3 regions of the Clostridium sp. LXY-7 genome follow, and region 3 is predicted to be linked to each of the others. Evidence: a T-box and tRNA genes for the amino acid it is inferred to sense, from the RefSeq annotation. Region 3 holds a T-box; the other regions hold tRNA genes.
The links. A T-box is a leader RNA that pairs with one kind of tRNA and senses whether it is charged. The one in region 3 lies ahead of metG (methionine--tRNA ligase), so its partner is inferred to be a tRNA-Met.
Positions count from the first base shown of each region.

Region 1: it has a tRNA-Met gene. The T-box ahead of metG (methionine--tRNA ligase) is inferred to sense a tRNA for this amino acid. The anticodon was not compared.
Region 2: it has a tRNA-Met gene. The T-box ahead of metG (methionine--tRNA ligase) is inferred to sense a tRNA for this amino acid. The anticodon was not compared.

Region 1 covers NZ_JBLLJL010000005.1:286,375-289,666, reverse strand. Annotated here, with positions in the region: gene ACI48Q_RS17715 (GNAT family N-acetyltransferase) at 1-57, shown strand, start outside; gene ACI48Q_RS17710 (desulfoferrodoxin) at 181-564, shown strand; gene ACI48Q_RS17705 (hypothetical protein) at 691-1,344, shown strand; tRNA gene ACI48Q_RS17700 (tRNA-Met) at 1,379-1,454, opposite strand; gene ACI48Q_RS17695 (MDR family MFS transporter) at 1,660-2,889, shown strand; gene ACI48Q_RS17690 (macro domain-containing protein) at 3,023-3,292, opposite strand, start outside.
Region 2 covers NZ_JBLLJL010000007.1:28,918-32,209, forward strand. Annotated here, with positions in the region: gene ACI48Q_RS18995 (HAD family hydrolase) at 91-744, shown strand; gene ACI48Q_RS19000 (hypothetical protein) at 840-1,280, shown strand; tRNA gene ACI48Q_RS19005 (tRNA-Met) at 1,616-1,691, shown strand; gene brnQ (branched-chain amino acid transport system II carrier protein) at 1,902-3,191, opposite strand.
Region 3 covers NZ_JBLLJL010000005.1:429,080-432,371, forward strand. Annotated here, with positions in the region: gene metG (methionine--tRNA ligase) at 1-1,452, opposite strand, end outside; T-box leader at 1,580-1,834, opposite strand; gene ACI48Q_RS18400 (hypothetical protein) at 1,985-2,290, opposite strand; gene trpS (tryptophan--tRNA ligase) at 2,361-3,292, opposite strand, start outside.

The DNA of each region.
Region 1 (3,292 bases), 140 kb from region 3:
GATGGGAAATATTATTCTATGTGTATATTTTCAATGCTAAAGGGTGAGTATATATAGTTAATAAAGTGTTAATACACAGTATGGAACTATTCCATTTCATTGCACAAATATATATAATAGTAAATATAGGTAACAAATTAGATGACTTGTTAAACTAAAATTATAGAGGAGGAAATAATAATGACAAAATTAAATGAAATCTATAAATGTGAGATCTGTGGTAACATAGTTGAAGTTGTAGGAGCTGCTGGTGGTACTTTAGTATGCTGTGGCAAGCCAATGACTTTAAAAAATGAAGCAACAAGAGATGGAGCAGGAGAAAAACATTTACCAGTAGTTGAAAAGGTAGATGGAGGAATCAAGGTTAAAGTTGGAGAAGTTCAACATCCAATGACACCAGAGCACTGGATTAATTGGATAGAAGTTTTAACAGAGAATGAAGTATATAGAGCACACTTAAATCCAGGAGATACTCCAGAGGCATGTTTCTGTGTAGATTATGATAAAGTTATTGCAGTAAGAGAGTATTGTAATTTACATGGGTTATGGAGAAACGATCTATAAGATTAATATAAAACAAAGGCAAAAATCATCCTAAAGATTAGGGTGATTTTTGTTTTTTACTTTCATAAATAATTTGTTTTTTTATAAGAATTTTGAATATAATAATGATTATATATCTAAAAGAAGGTGATAGCCATTAGCAGAAAACATAAATTATACATAGCCAGTGCAATAGTCTTATCAATAGTAATTATTCAAATTGTTGCAGGAGTTTATTATTTAAGCTTTGCACCTAAGACAAAGGTTGCTTATATAAATAAGGAGATTAAATTAGATAGAAAAAATCTGTTAAAAAAGTTTTTACCAAATGACTTTGATATTTCTCTTAAGGAAGTATATGTAGAATCAGATACTATATTTACCGAAGAGGAACTGGAGGATTTATTTATTAGTGCCATAAAAGATATGCCAGAACTGAAGGAGATTATAACAGGGGTAGGAGTTTATACTGATAAAGACTATATAAATTTATATTTTCGGATTAATTATAAGAAAATACCCGTAGAAGCGAAACTTGTTTTTAGTTGTAGGGCTAAAAATGGAAAGGGAATTTTCCATTATAAAGAGGGTAGGATTGGATTTATACCTATTTCAAAGAAAATGATTTTTAATCAAAGTGTTGATACATCTATAATAGAATTTGATAAGAATAATGGAGACATAATTATTTCCTTTGATGCCATTAAGCAATTAGAGGTAAAAAAGGTTACCACTACAGATAATGGAATAAATATTGCCTTTAGAGGAACCATTAAATTTTGGGATTGGCTAGAGAAATAAAACAAAAAACATTCTAAATATTAGAATGTTTTTTTGGTTGCGGGAGCAGGACTTGAACCTACGACCTTTGGGTTATGAGCCCAACGAGCTACCAACTGCTCCATCCCGCGATATTAAGTTGTTAAGTAATTTCCTTAACCTATGTTATAAGTATAGATGATTTATGAATAGAAGTCAAGGTAAATTTTATAAATATTAAAAAATGTTCAATATATTGAAAAATTAGATTTATTAGTAGCTATAATAAAAAGGAAATTTATACAATTCATAGAATATCTTTATATAGAAATTTTACTAAGAAAAAGAGGTATTGTTATGAATTTAATGAAAAAGTTAAAGGTTTACTCTGGATTCTCAAAGTCAATATACATATTATTCATAGCACGTATAGTAAATAGTATGGGAAATTTTGTTTTCCCATTTTTAACACTATTCTTAACAGAAAGATTAGGTCTTTCTCCAACAGAAGCGGGAGTGTATTTCATGATGTCAGCTCTTGCTCAGGCAGTGGGTTCTATTATTGGAGGAAAATTGACAGATAGATTGGGACGTAAGAAGCTATTTTTAAGTTTTCAAGTGCTAGCAATACTATGTTTTATACCATGTGTATTTTTAGGGAATTCATTGCTAATACCAAGATTTATTATATTATATGGAATGTTTTCAGGAGCATCCCAAACAGTTAATTCAGCCATAATAATAGATTTGACGGATAAAGATAATAGAAAACAGGTATATTCCTTTTTGTATTTTGGAACTAATATAGGTTTTTCTATAGGGCCAATGATAGCTGGATTTTTATATGAAAACCATACGAATTGGATATTTTTAGGCAATATTATATCGCTTATAATTGTAACAATAATGGTGGCATTATTTATTGAAGAAACTAAACCTAGTGACAAGGATATTGAAGACAGTAAGAACATAGAGGATGAAGAAGCAGCAGAGAGTGGAAGTGTATTTAATGCACTAATTAAAAGACCAAAGCTGTTATTATTTTTATTTGGGAAGCTATTAAATACCTTTATTTATTCAACCATTGGTTTTGCAATACCTATTCAATTAGCCAATACCTTTGGAGATGGACTAGGTTCAAAGTATTTTGGCGTTCTAATGTCATTAAATGCTTTAGTAGTGGTAGCTGGGACAATAGCTATTACAAAGGTTACCATGAAACTTAAGGCAGTAGTTGCAGTAGGGATAGCTAGCATGCTGTATGCAATAGGCTTTGGAATGTTAGGATTCGCTAATGCATTTTGGATATATATAATATCGGCAGTTATATATACTATAGGTGAAATAATTGAGGCTACTAACTCAGGAGTGTATATTGCAAATAATTCACCAATGAGTCATAGAGGAAGATTTAATACAGTAGTTACTATTATTTCAGGAGCTGGATTTGCTGTAGGACCTTATTTATTTGGAGGATTTATAGAGAGGTTTGGATTGTTTAACCTATGGGTGATGTGCTTTGGAATTGGAGTAATTGCCAGTGGGTTTATGTATTGGTTAAATAGGTGGGATAGTAGAAGCAGTTAGTGAAAATAGCCTCAATTTAAAATGGAGGCTATTTTAAGGTTTATGTATTAACTTCAACTCATAGGGAGTTGAGCTTGTACTAAAAGCTTTTAAATAGGACTTAATTTTCTAGATTACTACTTAAGAAACTTAGTTATTGCTGAAATCTATATAAGGTTATATCAACTCCACTATCATCAAAAATGCTATCTAACATAACTACGATAGTGTTCCAATCTCCTCCACCTCTATGACATCCAAGATTAAAGGGTAAAGCTACTGAAAAGTTATTTTTCTTAGCAAAGTTACAAAGGTCTTGTAGAGAATTTCGTAGAGATTCATAGTTAGTGTAGCATTTATCAACACCAAAGTCATCCTGGCCAAAAATATTTGCAACATATTTACCATCTTCACAAGCCAGTAT
Region 2 (3,292 bases), on a different contig from region 3:
TATTTTTTGAGGATGCCTTGCTCTATAGACATAATTTTTCACTTCAATAGTATAGTTTTTTTTGATATACTACCTGTGGGGTGATTAATAATGTTAAACAATATAAAAGCAGTAATATTTGATATGGATGGAACTATAGTTGATTCAATGTGGGTATGGAATGACATTGATTGTGAATACTTATCTAAACACAATATAGAGGTACCCCAAAGGCTTAAAGATGAAATATCTCACTTAAGCTTTAATGAAGTAGCTAACTATTTTAAAGACACTTTTAAGCTTCCTTATTCTACGGATGAAATAAAATCTCATTGGAATGAAATGGCCCTTGATACCTATTGCAATAAGGTAGCCTTGAAGCCAGGTGCTAGAGATTTCTTAGACTATCTAAAGGCTAATGAAATAAAGATAGCTTTAGCTACTAGTAACAGCTTTGAATTATTAGAAGCTTGCTTAAAAACTAATGATATATATAACTATTTTGATGTTATTACCTTAACTAACGAGGTTTCACATGGCAAGGATTTTCCTGACGTCTATCTTCTAACAGCTGATAAACTTGGGATAGCTCCTGAAAATTGCATGGTTTTTGAGGATATACTACCTGCAATAAATGGTGCTAAATTAGCTGGTATGAAAGTAGTTGGTGTTTATGATGAGCATTCCAAAGAGCATCATGATGACATAAAGAAACTAGCTGATAAATTTATAAAAGATTATACAGATCTAATTTTATCTATATAATAAAAACTCCTATATTTTTAGGAGTTTTTTTATGTCTACATTTAACTTGGTGTGAATATTATTAGGAATAAGAAGTATTTTTTTGGAGGTTTCCTTTGATAACTTTTTTATTATACCTATTTATGTTCTCCACCACAGCTATTGGAATATTATATATTCTACTGTCAAGAAAATTAGAAACTACAGTTTTACAAATTAGGATGCTTACAAAGCAAAATAGAGAGTTAACTACTAAAATGAATATTTTAACTAAACCATCAGATAACATAAAAATATATTACCACGCTCTTCCCTCTTTCTCTGGAGAAATAACAACTAGATGTCCTCTTTTTCTCTGTCCTATATATAATAGCCAAGTGTTAAGAAATATTTCTACAAACACTAAGGTTGAATTATTAGATTTAGTAGAAGTTCAAGATACCCTATGGTATGAAGTAAAGATAATTTCTAATGAAAACTTTAATCTGAAAGGTTATGTAAAAAAAGAATTCATAAGAGAACTTCAATCTGTAGAGACTTCTATGGTTTATAGGTAGATCATTAAATTTCCTAAAAAAGCTCTCCTTGATGATGCAGTAAGCTTATTATTAAAGAGTCACTTGGTTACAGGTGATTCTCCTTCTCCATATTTCCTTTAGACATATAAAATAATTTTTATTACCTTAACCATAAGTTACTAAATCTCGATCAAAATCTGGCTCATGACAAACCAAAATAATTATTCCTACTTTGTAGCATTTAAGGTTATATCAGACTCTAAAAGGCTTCCTTTGCTCTAAGAATCTAATATGAGCTTGTGCTACTTTGACTTTAATTTATTCTTAGGCTATACTCTAAACATAGGTTGAGGAAACGAGGCCGAACATAATATCGCGGGATGGAGCAGTTGGTAGCTCGTCGGGCTCATAACCCGAAGGTCGTAGGTTCAAGTCCTGCTCCCGCAACCAAAAAAAGCCTTACAGCTAATGTAAGGCTTTTTTATTGATTATTTTATACTATTTAATAATTCTATTGTATTTAATTACATTAATAATATTTTCGACTATTTCTGGAATAAAACATTAGTCTTTTCTATGGAAAATGGTTTATGTAGCTACCTCTAAAAATCTAGAGACCCATGCCAATGTCACATATGTAATAACCTTTCACTTATAGCTTTATGAAACCTTACTCATTAAAACTATAGATTTATCTTTAAATAGAAAAGTACCTAGTATACCTCCTATTATTGCTGGTATTAACCAGTTAAATCCTAAGCTAGCAAAAGGAAGAATGTGTACAAAATTTATATTAACACCTAAACTATCAATAACAGTAAGTGTACTTATAGCCAAAGTAGCATAGGCTGCACCTCTGTAAGTAGAATCCTTAGTAAATATATTTTTGAAAGATGCCATTAAAACTAAAACAAGAGCGACTGGGTAAAGTATCGTTAATATCGGAGCTGCTATAGAAATTATTTTATCAACACCTAAATTAGAAATGACAGCACTAAACGCACAAATCAATGTAACTATATATTGATATTTAACTTTTTTATTGGTAATATCTTCAAAATACTTAGCAGTAACAGATGTTAAACCTATAGATGTAGTAAGACAAGCAAAAGCAACAACTATACTTAATAAAACTGCTCCTGCAGATCCTAATAAGTCATTTGTTATATTAATTAATAATATTGTTTGAGATATACTATCAACATAACTAGTTGAGACAGTAGCTCCTAAGTATGCTAGTCCACCATATACTAGTATAAGTCCAATACCTGCTACTAGAGACGCTTGTACAGTAAGACTTGCAACTTCTTTTTTATCTTTATATCCCTTAGCTAAGAATGAAATCATAATAAGTGCAGCAATTCCACCTGACCCGAGAGCATCCATAGTTTGGTATCCTTGAGTAAGTCCAGTTGAGAATAAGCTTTCTGAATCAATAGCAGTACTTAGTTCACCTAAAGGAGAAACTAATCCTTTTACTATTAATACAGTTAAAGCAATTAAAAGTACAGGAGTTAAAAATTTACCTATGATATCCACAACCTTAGTTGGCTTTACAGTTAAAAGAAATGTTAATGCAAAGAATAAAATAGAGAATATAACTGGGTTAACTGAATCAAATAATGGAGCAATACTCATTTCGAAAGTTGTCGCTCCAGTTCTTGGAACAATAAGAATTGGGCCTAAACAAAGCATTATAATAACTTCCAAACCAAGTCCAAATTTCTTACCAGCCCTCCCTATAATTGCTTGATAAGAACCAGCCTTTGCAATAGCATTAATTGATAAAAGTATCATACCCACATCTGAAATAATAAATCCCAAGAAACTTGTTACCCAACCACTACCTGAAGTCATTCCTATGTATGGAGGAAATATTAAGTTACCTGCTCCGAAGAACATTGAAAATATTGCAAAACCAACAACAAGAATATCTATATTTTTTTTCATAATTATACCTCTTTCCTTTTTAATATATAAAAAAGCCACATAGATATCTATGTGACTTTTATTTATCTAGAATAAAAAGCCACTTAGCACTAATCTATGTG
Region 3 (3,292 bases):
TGGATTTAATAAATTGGCAATATTTATTATGGCAAATATACAATTAAAAATGGTGTTACTACAACTATTTTCATTATTTACCCTTATCCAAGGTGTTTTTTCATCAAAATATTTATTCATACTCCTAATAAATTTGAAGATTTCCTCTATAGCTATTTTTAAATCTCCCTTTTCAACATATTCTCCAACTCTTATATATAATTCCTTTATATTATTGAGAATCTTTTCTTCTGGTCTTCCTTTTGGAATAGAACTATTAAAATACTTCTTCACAAAAACTAAGGTTCTATTTACAAGATTCCCATAAGCTCCTAATAACTCGCTATTATTGCTATTTACAAATTCTCTCCAAGAAAAATCTGTATCTCTTTTCTCTGGCCCATTTATTATAAAAAAATATCTTAAGGCATCAATATTATACCTTCCAATTATATCTGGAATCCAAAGGACCCAATTATTGCTGGTGGATATTTTCTTTCCTTCAAGAGTTACATATTCACTTGAAATAATTCTATCTGGTAACTTTTTATAATCTATTCCATCTAACAATGCTGGCAATATTATAGAATGAAAAGGAATATTATCCTTCCCATGAATATAGTAAGATACACTATTATCATCCCAAAACTCTTCCCAATTTCTATTATTTTCTTCTCCCCATTTTTTGCTTAGTGTAAAATAACCTAGCACAGCATCTATCCAAACATAAATCTTTTTATCCTCATAACCTTCAATTGGTACATCTATCCCCCATGATAAATCTCTTGAAATTGCTCTATCTTTTAATCCTTCATTTAAATATCTTTCAGTATTGTTAATGGCATTTACTCTCCACTTAGTTTTTGAAATTTTTAAATGACTTCTTAACTCCTTTTCAAATTTAGATAGAGCAAAATATAATTGTTTTGTCCCTTTAACCAATGGCTCATTACCACAAAGTTTACATTTTCTCTTTGATAACTCTAGTGGATCTAATAAACTAGAACAGTTATCACATTGATCTCCTCTAGCAATACTCTGACAATTTGGACATACCCCTTCCACATATCTATCTGGCAAGAACTGGCTACAATGCTCACAATAGAGCTGTTCTACTTCTTTTTCATAGATTAATCCTTTCTCATATAAACTTTTAACTATATCTTGAACCTGTTGTTTATGGTAATCATCATCTGTTCTTGAGTAATAATCATATGAAAATCCTAACTTATCAAAGCAATGTTTAAACTCATCATGATATTTATCTGTGATATCCTTTGGTGATACATTTTCAGCTTTAGCCCTTAAGGCTATTGGAGTTCCATGACAATCACTGCCTGAAACATACAGCACCTTATCTCCCTTTGTTCTATAATATCTAGCTATAACATCTCCTGGTAATAATGCTGATATATGGCCTATATGCAAAGATCCATTAGCATAAGGCCAAGCTCCTCCAATTAAAATATTCATCTTAACTACCTCCTGATTTTTCACTCTAATTAGTCTCTTTTTTCTAAAGGTAAGGTTATTATCTAACCTTTAAATTAATTTAGATTAAGACAAATAAAAAAAACTTCCATTCCTAAGAGAATTTATCTCTAGGAACGAAAGTTATATCCGTGTTACCATCCTAATTCACCTATACTTTGCAGCATAAGCCTCTTCAAGTACGTCATAAAGCTTTATGATTATACCCTATCACTATAACGGGTGAATCCGTTGCAGCCTAAATTTAAAATCTCGGTGCAAAGCTCCAAGGCCATTTTCTCTTCAATATCCTTTGCTCCTTCTCACCATTTGGAGCTCTCTGTAAAAGTATTTTTAAAGGTACTTTCCTTTTCACGGCATTTATTTGTATTGTATATGATTATATACCTTTCTGTTACTTTGTCAATATGATTAAAAAAATTTATATGTTACATTCTATTATTTTTAACTTGATATTACATGCTTCATTTATAGTTAATCACAAATAAAAAACATCTAGAAGTCCAGATGTTTTTTAGGTTATCTTTTCGATTAAATTTACAAACTCCTCTTCACTTTTCTTTTCAAGATATAAATCCAAAAGCTGTTGGGTACTCATATCTTTTAATCCTTTGCACCCATGAATTATAATATCTCCTACCATATCTTTAAATTCATCTTTATTAGCTTCTAATGCCTTTATCATTTTAAGGGTTACATCCTCTACTAACTCATCTATTAAGCCCACTCTAAGAGATTCATTAAATTTTATAGCATACTCTTGTTCTTCATCACTAAGTCCAGATAAATCATTAGCTAATAGCTTATTAATTGTAATCATAAGTATATCTCCTTTTTGAAAGTACATTTACTTAAACTATACTATTAAACTAATTAATTTAAAAGACATTTTAATTTATTCCTTGAAAATACTCTATTCCTATTGTAGCTCGTACTTCTTTTAAGGTTTGAGCTGCTACCTCTCTCCCCTTCTCACTACCATTCCTCAATATCTTATATACACTAGGTATATCTTTTGCAAACTCTTCTCTTCTTTTTCTTATAGGTTCTAATTCCGCTTGTAAAACCTCATTTAAATATTTCTTTATCTTCATATCTCCTAAGCCGCCTCTTTTATAATGACTCTTCATTTCTTCTAATGTTGATATATCCTTACAAAAGGCATCTAAATACATAAACACTGGATTATTCTCTACTTCTCCGGGGTCTTCAACTCTTAAATGATTAGGATCAGTAAACATCTTCATTACTTTCTCTCTTATAGTGTCCTCATCATCTGATAAATATATTGCATTATTTAAAGACTTGCTCATTTTAGCTTTTCCATCTATGCCTGGTAATCTACAACAGATGCTTCCTTCTGGCAACATAACTTTTGGTTCTACTAGTATTTCTCCATATAATTGATTAAAGGCTCTTACAATTTCCCTAGTTTGCTCAATCATTGGTAATTGGTCATCACCTACAGGAACAACAGTAGCTTTAAAGGCAGTTATATCCGCTGCTTGGCTTACGGGATAAATAAAGAAGCCAGCTGGTATGCTTTTATTAAAATCTCTTTGTTTAATCTCATCCTTTACAGTTGGATTTCGCTTCAATCTAGATACTGTAACTAAATTCAAATAATGCATAGTTAATTCATTTAGCTCTGGTATTTGTGATTGTACAGCTATTGTTGATTTATTAGGATCAATTCCAACTGCTAAATAATCTAGCGCCACCTCTATTAAACTCTGTCTTATTTTTTCTGAATTTTTCGCATTATCCGTAAGAGCTTGTTGATCTGCAATTAGTACATAGGTTTCGTATTGTCCTGTATTTT